Regions from separate parts of the Proteiniborus sp. MB09-C3 genome, predicted to be linked through region 1. Evidence: predicted binding sites of a transcription regulator. Region 1 holds the regulator's gene; the other holds the start of a gene.

What was found. Region 1 encodes HrcA, which represses chaperone genes, less so after heat shock. Its sites were predicted from a motif close to TGTTAGCACTCNNNNNNNNNGAGTGCTAACA; they were not measured.
Region 2: the regulator HrcA is predicted to act here: its motif matches at 5,265-5,295, upstream of QO263_RS17985 (co-chaperone GroES).

The regions. Positions count from the first base shown of each region.
Region 1 is NZ_CP127161.1:2,277,415-2,286,736, forward strand. Features, by position in the region: gene lepA (translation elongation factor 4) at 1-1,259, shown strand, start outside; gene hemW (radical SAM family heme chaperone HemW) at 1,320-2,456, shown strand; gene hrcA (heat-inducible transcriptional repressor HrcA) at 2,574-3,608, shown strand; gene grpE (nucleotide exchange factor GrpE) at 3,694-4,254, shown strand; gene dnaK (molecular chaperone DnaK) at 4,282-6,102, shown strand; gene dnaJ (molecular chaperone DnaJ) at 6,227-7,360, shown strand; gene prmA (50S ribosomal protein L11 methyltransferase) at 7,493-8,434, shown strand; gene QO263_RS11015 (16S rRNA (uracil(1498)-N(3))-methyltransferase) at 8,440-9,186, shown strand; gene mtaB (tRNA (N(6)-L-threonylcarbamoyladenosine(37)-C(2))-methylthiotransferase MtaB) at 9,186-9,322, shown strand, end outside.
Region 2 is NZ_CP127161.1:3,667,389-3,676,710, reverse strand. Features, by position in the region: gene QO263_RS18010 (UPF0280 family protein) at 1-565, shown strand, start outside; gene QO263_RS18005 (amino acid synthesis family protein) at 594-1,181, shown strand; gene QO263_RS18000 (DMT family transporter) at 1,312-2,181, shown strand; gene QO263_RS17995 (purine-cytosine permease family protein) at 2,610-3,893, shown strand; gene QO263_RS17990 (DNA-3-methyladenine glycosylase family protein) at 4,098-4,976, shown strand; gene QO263_RS17985 (co-chaperone GroES) at 5,343-5,624, shown strand; gene groL (chaperonin GroEL) at 5,674-7,308, shown strand; gene QO263_RS17975 (peptidoglycan-binding protein) at 7,611-8,444, shown strand; gene QO263_RS17970 (hypothetical protein) at 8,508-8,837, shown strand; gene QO263_RS17965 (spore coat protein) at 8,903-9,160, opposite strand; gene QO263_RS17960 (hypothetical protein) at 9,226-9,322, opposite strand, start outside.

The DNA.
Region 1 (9,322 bases):
TGCCAGCTCCAGAGGGGGACAAAGAGGCTCCTTTAAAGGCGCTTATTTTTGATTCCTATTATGATAGCTATAAAGGTGTTATAGCTATGATAAGAGTAATGGATGGGACAATGAAGCCTGGCACGGAAATAAAGATGATGGCAACCAATAAAATATTTGAGGTTACAGAGGTCGGAATATTTGCACCAAAGCATACTCCAGTAAAAGAACTAGTAGCAGGTGATGTTGGCTATGTTGCTGCTAGTATAAAAAACGTAAAGGATGCTAGAGTAGGAGATACTATTACAGAAGCTGCTAGACCTACGGAAAAGCCCCTTTCAGGCTATAAAAAAGTGACTCCAATGGTTTATTGTGGTATATATCCAGCTGAGGGAGAAGATTATAATGGTGTTAGAGATGCATTAGAAAAGCTACAGGTAAATGATGCAGCATTAGTATTTGAGCCTGAAACATCTGTTGCACTAGGATTTGGTTTCAGATGTGGTTTCCTAGGTTTACTGCATATGGAAATCATACAAGAAAGGCTAGAGAGAGAATTTGACCTGAATATGGTGACTACAGCACCCAGTGTTATTTATAAGGTGAAAAAGGAAAATGGAGAAATGCTAGAGCTTCAGAATCCTACAAACCTTCCGGATGCTACTGAAATAGAATATATGGAGGAGCCTATAGTGGATGTAACTATAATGACTCCAACGGATTATGTAGGTGCAATTATGGAGTTGTGTCAGAATAGGCGTGGAATATTCAAGAATATGGAGTACTTGGAGCAAACTAGGGTAGTTATGCATTATGAGCTGCCACTTAATGAGGTTATTTATGATTTTTTTGATGCCTTAAAATCCAAGACAAGAGGATATGCTTCCCTTGATTATGATTTAAAGGGATATAAGCAATCAGAATTAGTAAAGCTTGATATTTTAATAAATGGAGAACTAGTTGATGCCTTTTCGATTATTGCTCATAAGGATAAAGCATATGAAAGAGGAAGAATGATTGCAGAAAAGCTTAAGGATGTTATACCAAGACATCAGTTTGCAGTTCCTATTCAAGCCTCAATAGGCTCAAAAATAATTGCTAGAGAAACCGTAAAAGCTCTTAGAAAAGACGTATTGGCCAAGTGTTACGGTGGAGATATTTCTAGAAAGAAGAAATTATTAGAGAAGCAAAAAGAAGGAAAGAAGAGAATGAGGCAGATTGGCAATGTAGAAGTGCCACAAGAGGCGTTTTTAGCTGTGTTAAAATATGATGAAAAATAATTGTCAGCTGAAGCTAAGGAAAAAATCCTTAGCTTTTAAATATATAGGGGAGTGTTTTTAATGAAGGACATAGGAATCTATATTCATATTCCATTTTGCAAAAGCAAATGCTATTATTGTGATTTTTGTTCATTTCCCAGGATGTTGGATAGCGCAGAAAAATATGTTTCTTATATCAAAAAGGAAATAGATTTATATGAAGAGGACCTAAAAGAATATAATGTAAATACTATTTTTTTAGGTGGCGGTACGCCTACAGTAATAGATGGAAAATATATTTATGAAATAATTGATTACATTTATAAAAAAACAAATGCGAATCAAGTAAAAGAAATCACAATTGAAGCAAATCCTAAAACACTAGATGAAGAAAAACTTGAGATGTATAAAAAAGCAGGTATAAATAGAATTAGCATTGGTGTTCAATCTATGAATGATATGATGCTGAAGAAAATTGGGAGAATACATACAGTAGAGGACTTTACAAATACCTATAATCTTATTAGAAAATATGAATTCAACAATGTAAGCTTTGATATCATGTTTAATCTTCCAGAACAAACTCTAGAGGACTCTATTAGGACATTGAAGCTAGCTATCCAATTAGAACCAGAACATATATCATATTATAGTTTGAAAATAGAAGAGGGGACTCCATTTAACAATAAATATATTAATAAACAGCTTATTCTTCCTGATGAGGATGTAGAAAGAGAAATGTACCACGAAGGAATAGAATTATTAAAGAAAAAAGGCTACCATCATTACGAGATATCTAACTTTGCAAAAAAAGGGTATGAAAGCAAACATAATTTAATTTACTGGAAATGTGAACCTTATATAGGCTTAGGTCTATCTGCTCATTCATATTTTAAAAATTATAGATATGGTAATACAGAAGATATGAATATTTATTTTGAACAAATATCTAATAAAAATCTAGCTACAGTAGAGAAGGAATTAATAGACAAAGATATGGAGATAGCAGAGTATCTTATATTAGGTCTTAGATTAATTGAAGGGGTTAATAGCAATAAATTTAAAGAAAAGTTCAATATTAATATAAAAGATATCTATGGAAAAACTATAAATAAATTTATTAACGAAGGCTTATTAGAGGAGGACAGGGATAATATAAGACTTACAAAAGGGGGTTTAGACTTAAGCAATATTGTGTTTATGGAAATTCTACCTTAAGAAAAATAAAACATAAAAAAGGTATTGACAATTTAATGTAACAGTGATAATTTAAAATCATGAAGATTAGCACTCAATGAATAAGAGTGCTAATAATTAAATGGGATGTGATAATGTATGATGCTTGATGATAGAAAACTTAAGATTTTACAGGCAATTATACAAAGCTATATAAATAGTGCAGAGCCTATAGGCTCTAGAACTATATCAAAAAAATTTGATTTAGGGGTTAGTTCTGCAACCATAAGAAATGAAATGTCAGATCTAGAAGAGCTTGGGTACTTGGTTCAACCACATACATCTGCAGGTAGGATACCTTCAGATAAAGGCTATAGATTATACGTAAATAGATTGTTGCAGACAAGAAGCTTAGATTTTATTTTAAGACATGATTTGAAAAGTAAGCTCATAGAGGAAATAGGAGAAGTCGATCAGCTTATATATAATGCTGCTAGAATTCTTTCGCAGGTGACAAACTACACTTCTCTTGCCATTGCTCCACAGATCAAAAAAAGTCAACTTAAACATATTCAACTAGTTCCTATAGACGATACTAAGGTATTGGTAGTTATTATAACAAATTCAGGTATAGTTAAAAATACTGTTTTAAGGACTGACTCTAGCATTTCCCATGACCATTTAAATATAATATCAAATTTTTTAAATGACAAATTGAAAGGTTGTAATATTGGTGAAATTGATTCTGAAATACTAGATAAGCTTGTGAAAGAAATGTATGAATTTAAAAAATCAATTTTAGATATTATTCCAATTATGATGCATGTATTAGATGATACAACTGAGGTAGGAGTTTTTTTAGATGGCGTAACTAAAATATTTAACTTCCCTGAATATAATGACCTTGATAAGGCTAGGGATTTCATTTCCTTTGTTGAAAACAAGCCTAATATTCTAGAAATGATGCTAGGCGGAGAACAAAATGACGTTGAAATCACAATTGGCAATGAGAATACCTATGATGAAATAAAAAACTGTAGTGTTATAACTGCTACCTATAGCTTAAATGGAAAAACCATAGGCAAAATTGGTGTAATAGGACCTACACGTATGGATTATTCCAATGTGATAAATGTGGTTAGATCATTATCATTGGATTTAAACGAAATATTAAAGAAATATTTTATAGAATAAGGTGTAGGATTTTTGTCTTGCACCTAGAAAAATGTTATTTTAAAAATAATGTAAAAAATATTGTTCTTTGAATGGAGGACTGGAAATGGAGAAAAAAGCGAAAGAAGATTTTGTTGAGCCTAATTTAGAAAATGAATGTATTGACAGTACTATTGAAGAAATGGAAAATGATAAAGAGATGAATATGGAAGAACTTTTAGAGAAATATAATAATAAAATATCAGAATGTGAAGAACTTTCAAATAGGTATGTTAGGCTTCAAGCTGATTTCAACAATTTTAAAAAGAGAACAGAAAAAGAAAAAGAAAGCATATATCAATATGCAGCACAAGAACTTATCACATCATTGCTTCCTGTCATGGACAACTTCGACAGGGCACTAAAGGTAGACACTGAAGAATCTACTGTAGATAATTTATACAAAGGGGTGGAGATGGTCTATAAGCAATTAATAGAATCTCTTCAAGCCAATGGTTTAGAAGAAATAAATGCAGTTGGTGAAAAGTTTGATCCAAACTATCATCATGCAGTTGCTCAAGAAGAAAATGATGATTATGATGCTGATGTAGTGACAGAAGTGTTTTTAAAAGGCTACAAAGTAAAAGACAAAGTTATAAGACCTAGTATGGTTAAGGTTTCAAAATAATTAAGTACTACATAAGGAGGAATAAATATGTCAAAAATTATTGGAATTGACTTAGGAACAACAAACTCTTGTGTGGCAGTAATGGAAGGTGGAGAGCCAGTTGTTATTGCAAATGTTGAAGGAAATAGAACTACTCCATCCATAGTTGCCTTTACAAAAGAAGGTGAGAGGCTCGTTGGGGAAACGGCAAAAAGACAAGCAGTTACAAACCCTGATAGAACAATTGCCTCAATTAAAAGATATATGGGAAAAGACCATAATACTTTAATAGATGGAAAACAACATTCTCCTCAAGATATATCAGCCATGATACTTCAAAAGCTGAAAACAGATGCTGAAAATTACCTAGGAGAAACAATTACAGATGCAGTTATTACTGTTCCAGCATATTTTTCAGATAGTCAAAGACAAGCAACTAAAGATGCTGGTAGAATTGCAGGATTAAATGTTAGAAGAATAATAAATGAGCCTACTGCTGCATCCTTAGCCTATGGCTTAGATAAAGATGAAGAACATCATAAAATAATGGTATTTGACTTAGGTGGAGGAACGTTCGACGTTTCAATACTTGAGCTAGGAGATGGAGTTTTTGAGGTTATATCCACTAGTGGGGACAATCATCTTGGTGGAGATGATTTTGACCAAGTAATCATTGATTACATGGCTGAGCAGTTCAAAAAAGAAAATGGCGTAGATTTGAGAAATGATAAAATGTCTCTTCAAAGATTAAAAGAGGCTGCAGAAAAAGCCAAAAAAGAGCTTTCTAGTGTTATGACTACTAATATAAATCTACCATTTATAACTGCTACACAATCAGGACCATTACATTTAACTATGGATTTAACAAGAGCTAAATTTGATGAACTTACTGCTCATCTTGTAGAGAGATCTATGGTACCAGCTAGAAAGGCTATCAATGATTCGGGTTTGTCTTCAGCAGAAATAGATAAAGTTATTCTTGTTGGAGGTTCTACAAGAATACCTGCCGTACAACAAGCAGTAAAAAACTTAACTGGAAAAGAACCACATAAGGGTGTTAATCCAGATGAAGTAGTTGCTTTAGGAGCAGCAATTCAGGCGGGAGTTCTTAGCGGAGAAGTTAAGGATTTATTATTACTTGATGTAACGCCATTATCATTAGGTATAGAAACTCTAGGTGGAGTATTCACCAAACTTATAGAGAGGAATACTACTATACCTACAAAGAAAAGCCAAGTATTTTCTACAGCGGCTGACAGCCAAACTGCGGTTGATATACATGTACTTCAAGGTGAAAGACAGATGGCTAGTGGAAATATCACTTTAGGAAGATTCCAATTAACAGGAATTCCACCAGCACCAAGAGGAATACCACAAATAGAAGTTACCTTTGATATCGATGCTAATGGTATAGTAAATGTATCAGCGAAGGATTTAGGCACAGGAAAAGAGCAGAAGATAACTATTACTGCTTCAACTAACTTATCAGAAGAAGAGATTCAAAAGAAGGTTAAAGAAGCTGAACAATTTGCTGAAGAAGATAAAAAGAATAAAGAAGATATAGAGATTAGAAACAATGCTGATTCATTAGTATATCAAACAGAGAAAACACTTAAAGAGCTTGAAGGAAAACTAGATGGAAATGAAAAAGAAAAAGTGCAAGGAAAGCTAGACGAATTGAAGAAAGCTCTTGAAGGAACAGACACAGACAATATTAAGAAAAAGACAGAGGAGCTTACAACTGAGTTCCATGCATTATCTCAAAAGCTATATGAACAGGCCTCACAACAAGGAGCACCACATCAAGAAAGCAATCAAGATGACAATGTTGTAGATGCTGACTATGAAGTAGTAGACGATGACAAATAACATATAAAGCTAAGTCCTTTGGGATTTAGCTTTTATATTGGCTATTGACATATCATATTAAATAAATTAAACTAATAATCGTTTATAATTATAGAGCAATACCTTATTAGAAGGTGGTGAAACATTGAGTAAGAGAGATTATTATGAAGTGTTAGGAGTTAGCAAAGAGGCCACGGAGCAGGATATAAAAAAAGCTTTTAGGCAATTAGCTAAAAAATATCATCCTGACCTAAATCCTGATAATGAAGAAGCAGAACAAAAATTTAAAGAAATTAATGAAGCATATGAGGTCTTAAATGATCCTGACAAAAAAGCTAGATATGATAGATTTGGACATGAAGGAGTAAATGGACAAGGTGGAGGTTTTGGTCAAGGTTTTGAAGGCTTTGGCGGGTTTGGAGATATATTCGAAGATATTTTTGATATGTTTGGAGGTGGCTTTTCTGGTAGCAGCAGAAAAAATTCACCTAGAAAAGGCTCAGATATAAAATATAGACTAGATATTGAATTTGAAGAAGCTGCCTTTGGAATTGATAAAGAAATTGAGTTCATGAGAACTGATGACTGTTCAAAATGCAGTGGTACAGGAGCAGAACCTGGAACTAGCAAAACTAAATGTCCAAAATGTAATGGTACTGGAGAGGTAAAGTATGCTCAGACTACTCCTTTTGGTCAGTTCGTGAGAGTAGGAACCTGCGATAAATGTAACGGCTTAGGAGAAATAATTGATAAGCCTTGTAGCAAATGTTCTGGAACAGGAAAGGAAAGAAAAACAAGAAGAATCAATATAAAGATACCGGCTGGTGTAGATACTGGTTCTGTTATTCCGCTTAGAGGCGAAGGAGAAGCTGGTGAAAAAGGAGGCCCTCGTGGAGATTTATATATTTATATAAATGTAAAGCCTCATGAAATATTTAAGCGAGAGGGGAATGACATTTACTGTGAAATACCTATTTCTTTTGTGCAGGCTTCACTTGGTAGTGAAATTGAGTTTCCTTCCCTTGATGAAAAAATCAAGCATATTATTCCAGGGGGAACCCAAACAGATACTGTGTTTAAATTTAAGGGTAAGGGTATCCCTAATGTAAGAGGGTACGGAAGAGGAGATCAATATGTTAAGGTTGTTGTTCAAGTTCCAACAAAATTAAGTGATAAGCAAAGGGAAATACTAAAGCAATTTGCAGTAGAAAGTGGAGAAAAAGTCTACGAGCATAAAAAAGGCTTCTTTGATAAGGTTAAGGATGCTTTTACAGGATAATAATCACTCCATTTCGATGGAGTGATTATTTAATATACCCCTTTAAACCTCTGTGTTTTTTCAAGCATATGGGGTATAATATTTTAGAAAAGTAGTTTTGGTAGAATACTATTTATGGGAGATGTGAATGATATGAAATGGATCGAAGTACAAGTAAAAACCACAGCTGAGGCGGTAGAAACTGTTTCAAGCATATTATATGACGTTGGAGCAGGAGGTTTATCTATTGAAGATCCGAATGATATCATTTTGTATGCCAAAAGTGATGAGTGCTGGGATTATATTGAACCTAGCTTATTAGGGCAGCAATATGAAGGAGTAATAGTAAAGGCGTATTTTCCAGAAAGTGAAGACTTAATAGATAAGATTGAATTAATAAAGCAAAATGTTGAAAAAATTCCTCAATATAATTTGGACAAAGGTCTTGGGGAGGTTACTACATCAGAGGTTTATGAGAAAGATTGGGCAGAGGCATGGAAGAAATATTACAAGCCTAAAAAAATAGGAGACAGAATAGTCATAAAACCTTCTTGGGAGGAATATGAGAAAGAGGATAATGATATAGTATTAGAGCTTGACCCAGGCATGGCATTTGGTACTGGAACTCATGAAACCACTATGTTATGTATTAGGCAACTAGAAAAATACATAAGTTCAGGACAGACTGTTTTTGATGTAGGATGTGGAAGTGGGATATTATCCATAGCGGCAGCAAAACTTGGCGCAAAAAGAGTCGTAGCTGTAGATTTAGATGAACTAGCTATCAAAGTAACAAATGAAAATGCTAAAATAAATCATGTTGATGATACTATAGATGTCAGACATGGAAATTTACTAGATGTAGTTAGTGAAACTTCAGATATTATTGTAGCGAATATCATTGCTGAGATTATTGTAATTTTAACTAAGGATATAAAAAAATTCTTGAAAAAAGATGGAATATTCATTACATCTGGAATAATACATGAAAAAATAGATATGGTTAAAGAAGCTATTATGGCAGAAGGACTAAGCATAATAGACACAATAATTCTGGGTGAGTGGGCTAGCGTAGTAGCTAAGTTGGGAGAATAAACAGTATGCATAGATTTTTCGTTGATAAAGAGAATATACGGGATAATAAAGTGGCTATAATAGGCGAGGATGTAAAACATATAAGAAATGTCTTAAGATTAAAAGAAGAAGACATTATATCCATATGTGATAAACAGGGAATGGATTATATTGCAGAGATTATAGATTTATCTAAGGAAAAAGTAGTCTGTGATATTATAGAGACTAAAATATCAAACTCAGAGCCTCCAATTGAAGTGATATTATATCAAGGAATCGCTAAGTCTACTAAAATGGATTTGATTATACAAAAATCTACGGAGGTAGGAGTAGCTAAGATAGTTCCCGTTATAACAGATAGAACTATAGTAAAGATTCAAGATAGAAAAAAAGAAGAAAATAAGCTGGAAAGATGGAATAAGATAACAGAGGAGGCAGCAAAGCAAAGCAAGAGAGGCATAATTCCAGAGGTTTGCCAGATACTTTCCTTTAATGAGATGTTAGAAACCTTGAAAAATAATGGTATTATAATAGTTCCTTATGAAAATGAAGAAAACATAGGAATTAAAGAAATATTAAGAGGCGCAGCTAATAAGAAAATAAATATTGTAATTGGACCAGAGGGTGGATTTGAAGAAGAGGAAATTGAATTGCTAAAAGCTATTGGTGCTCATATAGTTTCTCTTGGTCCTAGAATACTGAGAACAGAAACTGCAGGACTTGTCACATCTGCAATAGTATTATACGAACTCGGAGATTTAGGGGTGATTTAATGAATAAAGTTGCTTTTCATACTCTTGGATGTAAAGTAAATCAATACGAAACAGAGGCAATGGCTGAGCTTTTTGAAAAAAATGGATATGAAATAGTAAATGAAGATGAGATTGCAGATGTTTATGTAATAAATAC
Region 2 (9,322 bases), 1.4 Mb from region 1:
AGGTTCCTTTTCTGATATAGCTCTTCAAAAAGCAATAGAACTAGGTGGAACTAGAGCTATTGTAAACAATGGCGGAGATATAGCACTAAAGGATTTAGAAGGAAAACCAATTAAAGTTGGGATTCCATATACAAATGATAATGAGAAAGGTCAGCTAGTTTTAACAATTACCGAAGAACAAGATATCCATGGTATTTGTACTAGTGGTACTGGTGGAAGAAGCTTTACAAAGGGCATAGCTACTGCTGCAGTTGCTTTAGCATCTGATGCGGCTACAGCAGATGCATGCGCTACTTATTTAGGCAATATGACTTATGTAGAGGATGAAAATATTATTCGCTGTCTTGCAGAAGAAATAGACTCAGGAACAGATATCAAAGGTCAGCTTGTCACGTTAAAAGTAGGCAAAATTGGAGAAGATAAAAAATACAAAGCATTATTAAATGGACTAAATGTAGCAGAAGACTTGTACAACAAAGGAATAATAAAGGGTGCAATAATCTCAATAGGAAATACAATAGTAAAATATCCAGATAGCTTACTTTTAGAATCAATAAAATTATAATCATAAAAAAACTAAGGAGGTTTTACAAATGGATGTTAAAATTAGAAAATATTATACTTTTGTAGAAGAAATTAAAGCTGATGGCGAAAAGGCAATCGAAGGAAAAGATCACAAAAGAGTATCAATAGCAGTAGTATTTGAAAATCCATATGCAGGAAAATATGTAGAAGATCTTTCTCCATTATCAGATTGGGCTGCATCAGTAACACCAGATTTAGTTGAAAGAGCATTAAAAGCAGCTGGAATTGATAAAAGCGAAGCAGAAAGCTATGGTAAAGGAGCTATAGTTGGTGGAAATGGTGAACTTGAGCATGCAGCAGCATTACTTCACCCATCACTAGGAAAACCATTTAGAGAAGGATTAGGCGGAGGAAAAGCAATCATTCCTTCAGCTAAGAAAATGGGATACCCAGGTTGTACAATAGATGTGCCTCTACACTATAAAGATGCAGCATTCGTTAGAACTCACTTTGATGCAATGGAAGTTAGAGTACCAGATGCCCCAAGAGACAATGAATTAGTATTAGTTCTTTCAGTTACAAACTGTGGAAGACCACATCCAAGAGTTGGCGGATTAAAAGTTGAAGAAATTAAAGGTGAAGATGGATTAAGATAGTCATCAAAAGACTAACAAAATACATCTCATTATCCTAATAAAATTACTAAAAATATATAACCAATTCTAAATCTGACCATGGAAAAGCAATCTCCATGGTCAGTATTATATATAAAGGAGTTATATGTATATGGATAACAAAACTAAAGGTGTAATACTCATGATATCTTCATCACTTTGCTTTGCTTTGATGGCTACAGCTGTAAAGTCAGTTCCAGAAATAAGCATATCTGAAAAAATGTTTTTCAGAAATTTTTTAACTTTAATAGTATCAGGTATTATGATAGTCAGAAATAAAAAATCTTTTATAGGTAAAAATAAAAAAGGATTATTTATTAGAAGTATTTTTGGTCTATTGGGAGTAGCAGGAAATTATTATGCTATATCTAGACTACCACTTGCTGAATCAGAAATATTAAATAAAACATCTTCTTTTTTTGTAATAATATTAGCAGGAATGTTCTTAAATGAAAAAATAACAAGGAAGCAAATTTTTATAATTATTTTAGCTTTTATTGGAGGAATTTTTGTAATAAAACCTAGACTAGATTTTTCTGTAGTACCAGCTTTAGCTGGGCTGTTTGGTGCATTTTTTGCAGGGGCGGCTTATACAATGGTAAGATACTTAAATCGCACAGATGATCCAGATACTATAGTTTTCTACTTTGGCTTAATATCTACTATAGCGGTAATTCCTCTAATGCTTTTAGATGGATTTGTGTTATCTAGTTTTCCTCAATTCTTAAAGCTAATATTTGTAGGAATATTTGCTGCAGCTGCACAGGTTTTTATGGCATATGCATATAGTCTTGCTTCAGCTAGTGAGTTATCTATATATTTGTATATAAGCATTGTATTTTCTATAATAATAGGAATTATTATGTGGAATGAGTTTCCAGATGTATTTAGTCTTCTAGGTGGACTCATTATTATATCAGCTGGATATATGAACTATAAATTTAATATTAAAAGAAATAAGCTTAAAAGTAGCTTAAATTAGTAAGTTTTTAGTATATTTATTGTTAAATAACTAACCAAAAACATTTCAATTATGAAATTCTGGTTTCAATTTTGAAATATGATTAGATTAAGTATTACCAATGGTTACGGCTTAATTTTTAGAGAACATTGCAAATACGAAAAAAATGTCAAAATTAGTCACTGATTTTGCCAAATAAACCTATCAAAACACGTAAATAAGTATGTTTTAGTTGGCATGAAAAGTGCATTAATATAATAGATGAGGAGACCAAATATCCTTTTAGCTACCAATAGCAAATAGATGAATTATTTTTAATTACTATCAATAAAAAAAATTGACGAGAGGGTGTGAGAAAGTTAATTATTTTTATAACAAAGTGGCGGCGAAGGGGTGGCCTACCTGTATTGTAGCTTATTAAAAATTAATAATTTAAGGAGGAGTTCAAATTGGCTGAAAATCATGATGGACAAGTAGCAAATAAAGGTACGGAAAACGCTTTTAATCCAGTGCCAGATTCTGAAAGAAAGTCATTAATAAGCCTTACATTTGTTTTAGCAGGATATCCAATTGCACTATCAAATTTTGTCATAGGCGGAGCAGTAGGAGTAGGGATGACGTTTCCTAAGGCGGTAATGACGCTTTTAGTTGGTAATGGTGTTCTTATGGCAATCGTTTTAGCCACTGGGTATATGGCATTTAAAACAGGCCTCTCAACATCTTTCTTATCTAGAAGAGCTTTCGGGAAAAAAGGCTCTAGTATTTTTTCAATTTTACTAGCCATTTCCTCTGTAACCTGGATATCATTAAATGGTGATATTTTTGCTAGATTAATAAAAAGTACATTTTCATGGTGGACTTTGCCAGTTTCAATCACTGCAATTATATGTATAGCATTGTGGACTCAATCAGCTATTAGAGGCTATAAAGGTCTAGAAATAATAAGCTTTTTAGGCGTGCCTGCAGCATTGATATTATCTGCAATAGGAGTTATTGCAGTTGCAAGAACTACTGGAGGCTTTGGTGATGTATTTAGCTACATACCAGTTGAGCCAATTTCATTTACAGCAGCTACATCCTCTATCATAGGTGGATGGGTATTTGGAGCTACCATAACTCCAGACGTATGTAGATTTGCTAAGAGTACAAGAGACTTGATTATTTCAGGAATAGTTGCCTTTACTATAGGGTGCTTAGGCCTACAATTTGCGGGGGCACTAGTTGCTATATCTACAGGTAACGGTGATTTTACAGTAGCTATGGCTGCATTAGGACTTTCTTTAATAGCATTTTTCGCTGCAATATTCTGTCTATGGACTACCCAAGACAATAATATTTATGGAGCAAGTTTAGCAATTCAAAATATATTAGAAGAAACTAAATATAAAGGAAAAATACAACATAAGCATATTGCACTAGCTACAGCAGGATTAGCAGCTGTGTTTGCAGCACTTGGAATATATAAACATATACTTCCTATAATCCAATTTTTATCATTATTAATTCCACCAGTTTCAGGACTGATTATAGGAGAAGAGTTCTTTGTAAAGAATTCAAAGGAAAAATTAAGTGTAAATGGAGTAGCTCTTATTTCATGGCTTGTAGCTGGTATAGCTAGCTATATATCACTAAAAGCAGATGTATTTGTACCACCAATAGTGGGAATACTAACAAGCTGTATTGTATACGTGATATTAAGCAAGATATTTGATAAAAAAATTAAAGCAGCTTAATATATAAATTGAAGCCCTCGTGAAAAAACGAGGGCTTTTAAATTTTTAGAAAGTACTTTGGCTCAAGGCTTGTCATGCTTTGCAAATGTAATCTCTTCGTTTTTTTATTAAATAATCAGATTGTATAACTATAAAAGTGGTATAATAATTATATTTACATGAGAAATTTTTTCAAAATACCAATTAAGTAGAGAGGGAAAAATTATGAAATATAATGTGATGACAAGAGGCGATAAAGTAATTATTCGAAAGATGAAGCATTTTGAACCGAAGCATATATTTGAATGCGGGCAATGCTTTAGATGGGACAAAGAAGCTGACGACAGTTACACAGGTGTGGCTCATGGGAAAATTTTGAATGTTAGAAAAGATGGGGAGAATATCATTTTTTCTAATACAAGCTTAGATGACTTTAATGACATATGGGTAGATTATTTTGATTTAAAAAATGACTATGGAGAAATTAAAGATAAATTATCTGATGATCCAACGCTAAAAGAAGCTATTAAATTTGGTTACGGAATAAGGATATTAAAGCAAGACGAGTGGGAAATGCTTATATCATTTATTATGTCTGCAAGAAATAGTATCCCTATGATTAAGAGATCCATAAATATTCTAAGCGAAAGATATGGCAAATACATAGGTGAGTACAATGGGAAAAATTATTATAGTTTTCCTGAGGCTGATGTCCTAGCTCAACTATCTCTTGAAGATATACAGGATTGCAAAACATCTTTTAGAGCGAAATACATAGCTAATGCTGCTGCTATAGTGTCAGGGGGAGACATAGATATATATAGGATTAAAAATCTTTCTACAAAGGACGCTAGAAAGGAATTGATGAGATTTGCAGGAGTAGGACCAAAAGTTTCTGACTGTATTATGCTATTTTCAATGAATAAGTATGATGCATTTCCAATAGATGTTTGGGTAAAAAGGGTTATGGAATATTTCTATTTAAAACAAGATACTAGTTTAAAGATTATACAGGAATATGGACAAAATAAATTTCGGGACTATGCAGGATATGCTCAACAATACTTATTCTATTATGCCAGGGAGCTAGGCATAGGGAAATAACGAGAATTGAGAATTAAAAATTGTAGCTGAACAATAGAGCCTAAGGACAAGGGAGAATAATTCTTATACTTGCTCTATTTTGATTGATATATCGATAATATAATTGGGTGAATTGGAGATTTTACAAGAAAGTTTCATGGCGTTATGAAAAGTATAGATATATCACGATATTAAGTGAAAAACGGATAAAAGATATCATAAACTCAATAAACAACAGAATAAACTGAAATACAGCTAAAATAAGAATTTGATTCTATAAAATTCTTTAGATAACATATATGGTGTAAGAATTAGCACTCAACGTTGGAGAGTGCTAATAAATGAAAAAGTAAAAGACAAATTTAAAATAAACAGGGAGGGTAAAACATGAATATTAAGCCATTAGGAGACAGAGTTGTAATTAAAAAGGTAGAGGTTGAAGAAAAAACTAAGAGCGGTATAGTTCTTCCAAGCTCAGCTAAAGAACAGCCACAAATAGCTGAAGTTGTTGCAGTTGGTGCTGGAATAACAGAAGATGAAAAGAAAAAAGATGAAATAAAGGTTGGAGATAAGGTAATATTCTCTAAATACTCAGGAACTGAAATTAAGGTTGACGATGTAGAATATACTATAGTTAAATTGGCTGATATATTAGCTGTAGTTGATTAAGATTAAAGAATTATAAGAAATTTGACTAAATATAAGGAGTGTGAATGTAATGGCTAAGGAAATTAGATTTAGTGAAGAAGCACGTCGTGCTATGGAAAAAGGTATAAACAAACTTGCAGATACAGTAAAGGTAACTTTAGGACCAAAGGGAAGAAATGTTGTATTAGATAAAAAGTTTGGTTCGCCATTAATTACAAATGATGGTGTTACTATAGCTCGTGAAATAGAACTTGAAGATAAATATGAAAATATGGGAGCTCAATTAGTAAAAGAGGTAGCTACAAAAACTAATGATGTTGCTGGAGACGGTACTACTACAGCTACAATATTAGCTCAAGCAATAATTAGAGAAGGATTAAAAAACGTTGCTGCAGGTGCTAACCCAATGATAGTAAAAAGAGGTATACATAAAGCAGTAGACGTTGCTGTAGATGAAATTAAAGCACTTTCTAAGCCAATAGAAAGTAAAGGGTCTATAGCTCAAGTTGCATCTATATCAGCTGGTGATGATGAAATAGGAAGCTTAATTGCAGAAGCTATGGATAAGGTTGGCAAAGAAGGAGTTATTACAGTTGAAGAATCAAGATCAATGGGAACTACCCTTGATGTTGTTGAAGGTATGCAATTTGATAGAGGATATCTATCAGCATACATGGTAACTGATACAGATAAAATGGAAGCTGTATTAGAAAATCCATATATCTTAATTACTGATAAAAAGATAACTAATATTCAAGAAATACTTCCAATATTAGAGCAAATAGTTCAACAAGGAAAACAATTATTAATCATTGCTGAAGAAGTTGAAGGAGAGGCATTAGCTACATTAGTAGTTAACAAGCTAAGAGGAACATTTACATGTGTTGCTGTTAAGGCACCAGGATTCGGAGATAGAAGAAAAGACATGTTAAGAGACATAGCTATTCTAACAGGTGGAGAAGTTATATCAGAAGAATTAGGATATGACCTAAAAGAAGCTACAATAGATATGCTAGGAAAAGCTCAAACTGTAAAGGTTGACAAGGAAAATACTACAATAGTAAATGGTGCTGGTGAACAGCAAGCTATTCAAGATAGAGTTAAACAATTAAAAGCTCAAATAGAGGAAACAACTTCAGAATTTGACAAAGAAAAACTTCAAGAAAGACTAGCAAAATTATCTGGTGGAGTTGCAGTTATCCAAGTTGGAGCAGCTACAGAAACAGAATTAAAAGAAAAGAAACTTAGAATTGAAGATGCATTAGCTGCTACTAGAGCTGCAGTTGAAGAGGGTATAGTATCAGGTGGTGGAGTTGCATTAATAAATGTTGTTCCAGCAGTTAAAAAATTATTAGGATCTGCTAATGGAGACGAAAAAACAGGAATCAATATAATCGTGAGAGCTTTAGAAGAGCCAGTAAGACAAATTGCTGCAAACGCAGGATTAGAAGGATCAATTATAGTAGAAAAGGTTAAAGAAAGTGAAACAGGCATTGGATTCGATGCATTAAATGAGGAATACGTAAATATGATTGAAGCAGGTATAGTAGACCCAGCAAAGGTAACAAGATCAGCTCTTCAAAATGCTGCATCAATAGCTGCTATGATACTTACTACAGAAGCTGTAGTAACTGATTTACCAGAAGAAAACGAACCAGCTATGCCAGGAATGGGTGGCATGGGTGGAATGGGCGGAATGATGTAACAAAACCGTACTCCAATTGATATCGCTAGTTTAGAAATAGACAATATCAAATTGAAGCTATATTTGTTGCCCTTGGAGGCTTTGCATAAGTGTACTGAACTTATGTGGAGCCTCTTTTTTAATATATTTTGTTATAGGTTTTACGATTATATTTATTTGATAGATAATAGTTACTAGACTTTCTCTGAATTGAGTATTGGTTTATTGTAAAAAAGTTGCTTTGAACAATATGAAAGATATAGCATATAATTAATGTAGAAAATAGTACAAGGATAGGAAATAGATTTAAGGAAGTGATTTAAATCGCTAGGCTATTAAGGCTAGGAAGTAAAGGTGAAGATGTAAAGGAGTTACAAAGAAGATTATTACAAATAGGTTATTATAAAGGGGCTATAGATGGAATGTTTGGACCCGCAACAGATAGAGCTGTAAAAACCTTTCAGTCTAAAAGCTTACTTGTAGTAGATGGTATTGTAGGTCCAGCTACTATAAAAGCACTATATAATTGGAAAAAGGAAAGTAGGTATTATAAATACAATAGTGCCCATGTAATTGAAATAGAACCACTTGATTTATATATAGATGTAGTCAAAAAAGCAGGAAATGTAATCTTAGGAGATTTCATTAATGGCGGTTTATTTGGAATGTATCGAAGTAGTATGGTATCTATCTCTACATTAGTTAAAGATGGCAAGGTATTAGCTGAACAGTTATCTCATGATACAGTAAGGCGTGGTACTTTTATTGTTTGGAAAGATGGTATGGTTTCAGTTGAGATGATAGACTTTATCAGCAAATACCATAAGCTGAATGATATTAAATTTGCTATTGGGGGATATAATATAATACCAGTAGGCAAAACAATCAGAGAGCAGTTAAAATCAGAGTGGTTTGACTATAATGCTTTAGGTTATAGAACATGGAGAAGCGTGCTAGGGTATTCTGAAAGCAAAAATAAGGTTTTTGTAGTCATTGCTCAAAATGCAGATGTAGAAGAAGGGTCTAAGATATTAAAGAACCTAGGCTGCAATATTGGAATAGGTTTAGACAGTGGTGGGTCAACCTGCGGAAGATTTGAAGGAAAATTGATTAGAAGTACAACTAGAGTAATTCATAATATAATAAGATGGATATAAATTAACATAATCTATTTATAAATGATATAATATACCCAAGAATGTTATCGGGGGTGAAAGTATATGGATAGCAAAGAATTACTAGTTGCCATTCGGGAGATAGTGAGAGAAGAGATAGGGCCGGTAAAACAGGATATCTCTATACTAAAGCAAAATGTAACGGGATTAAGGCAAGATGTAGATAGTATGAAATCTACATTAAAAGAGCATGGACAAATATTGTCTGCTTTAGAACATAAACTAGATGTAGTAAAGGCTGAACAAGAAAACATGAAGCATGACATAAATAAGATAACAGGTAAATTGGAATCTATAGAAAAAAATATGAGTTTAGTAGAAGCAGCAACTGCACACAACTGGGGAGAAATAGTTAAATTAAGGTCAAGTATATAAATTGTATTAAAAACCATACCTAGTTAAAAGGTATGGTTTTTATGGCACTCTTAAAAAATATATCTTTATTTACACTTATTAACTATGCTTTCGATTTCTTTTTCGCTAGCTAATTTCACGCTATTCCAACCTCTAATTTCAGCCGCTTCAAGAACAGTAGATTGTATTTGCTCGATATTTGATTGACATTTTAAAAGTATTTGCCTAAGCTCTAAACATGAAGATTCCATTATAGTGCTGTTATAAGAATTTGATATTTGCCTTTCAGAGTAAATAAGATCAGTCAACAAATCCTTTTCCGTAAGATGCTTATCTATGTACAAGATAATCCTCTCCTTATAATAGAATTTTATCACTAAAGAATCTCATTGCTATAGATGTTGTATTGTCAGGAATTCAAATATGACAGTAGCAATCTATAGTTTTCTTCATGCACTTTTCCAGTATTATAACAAATATTTTTCAACTCACTATCGAAGATTGTG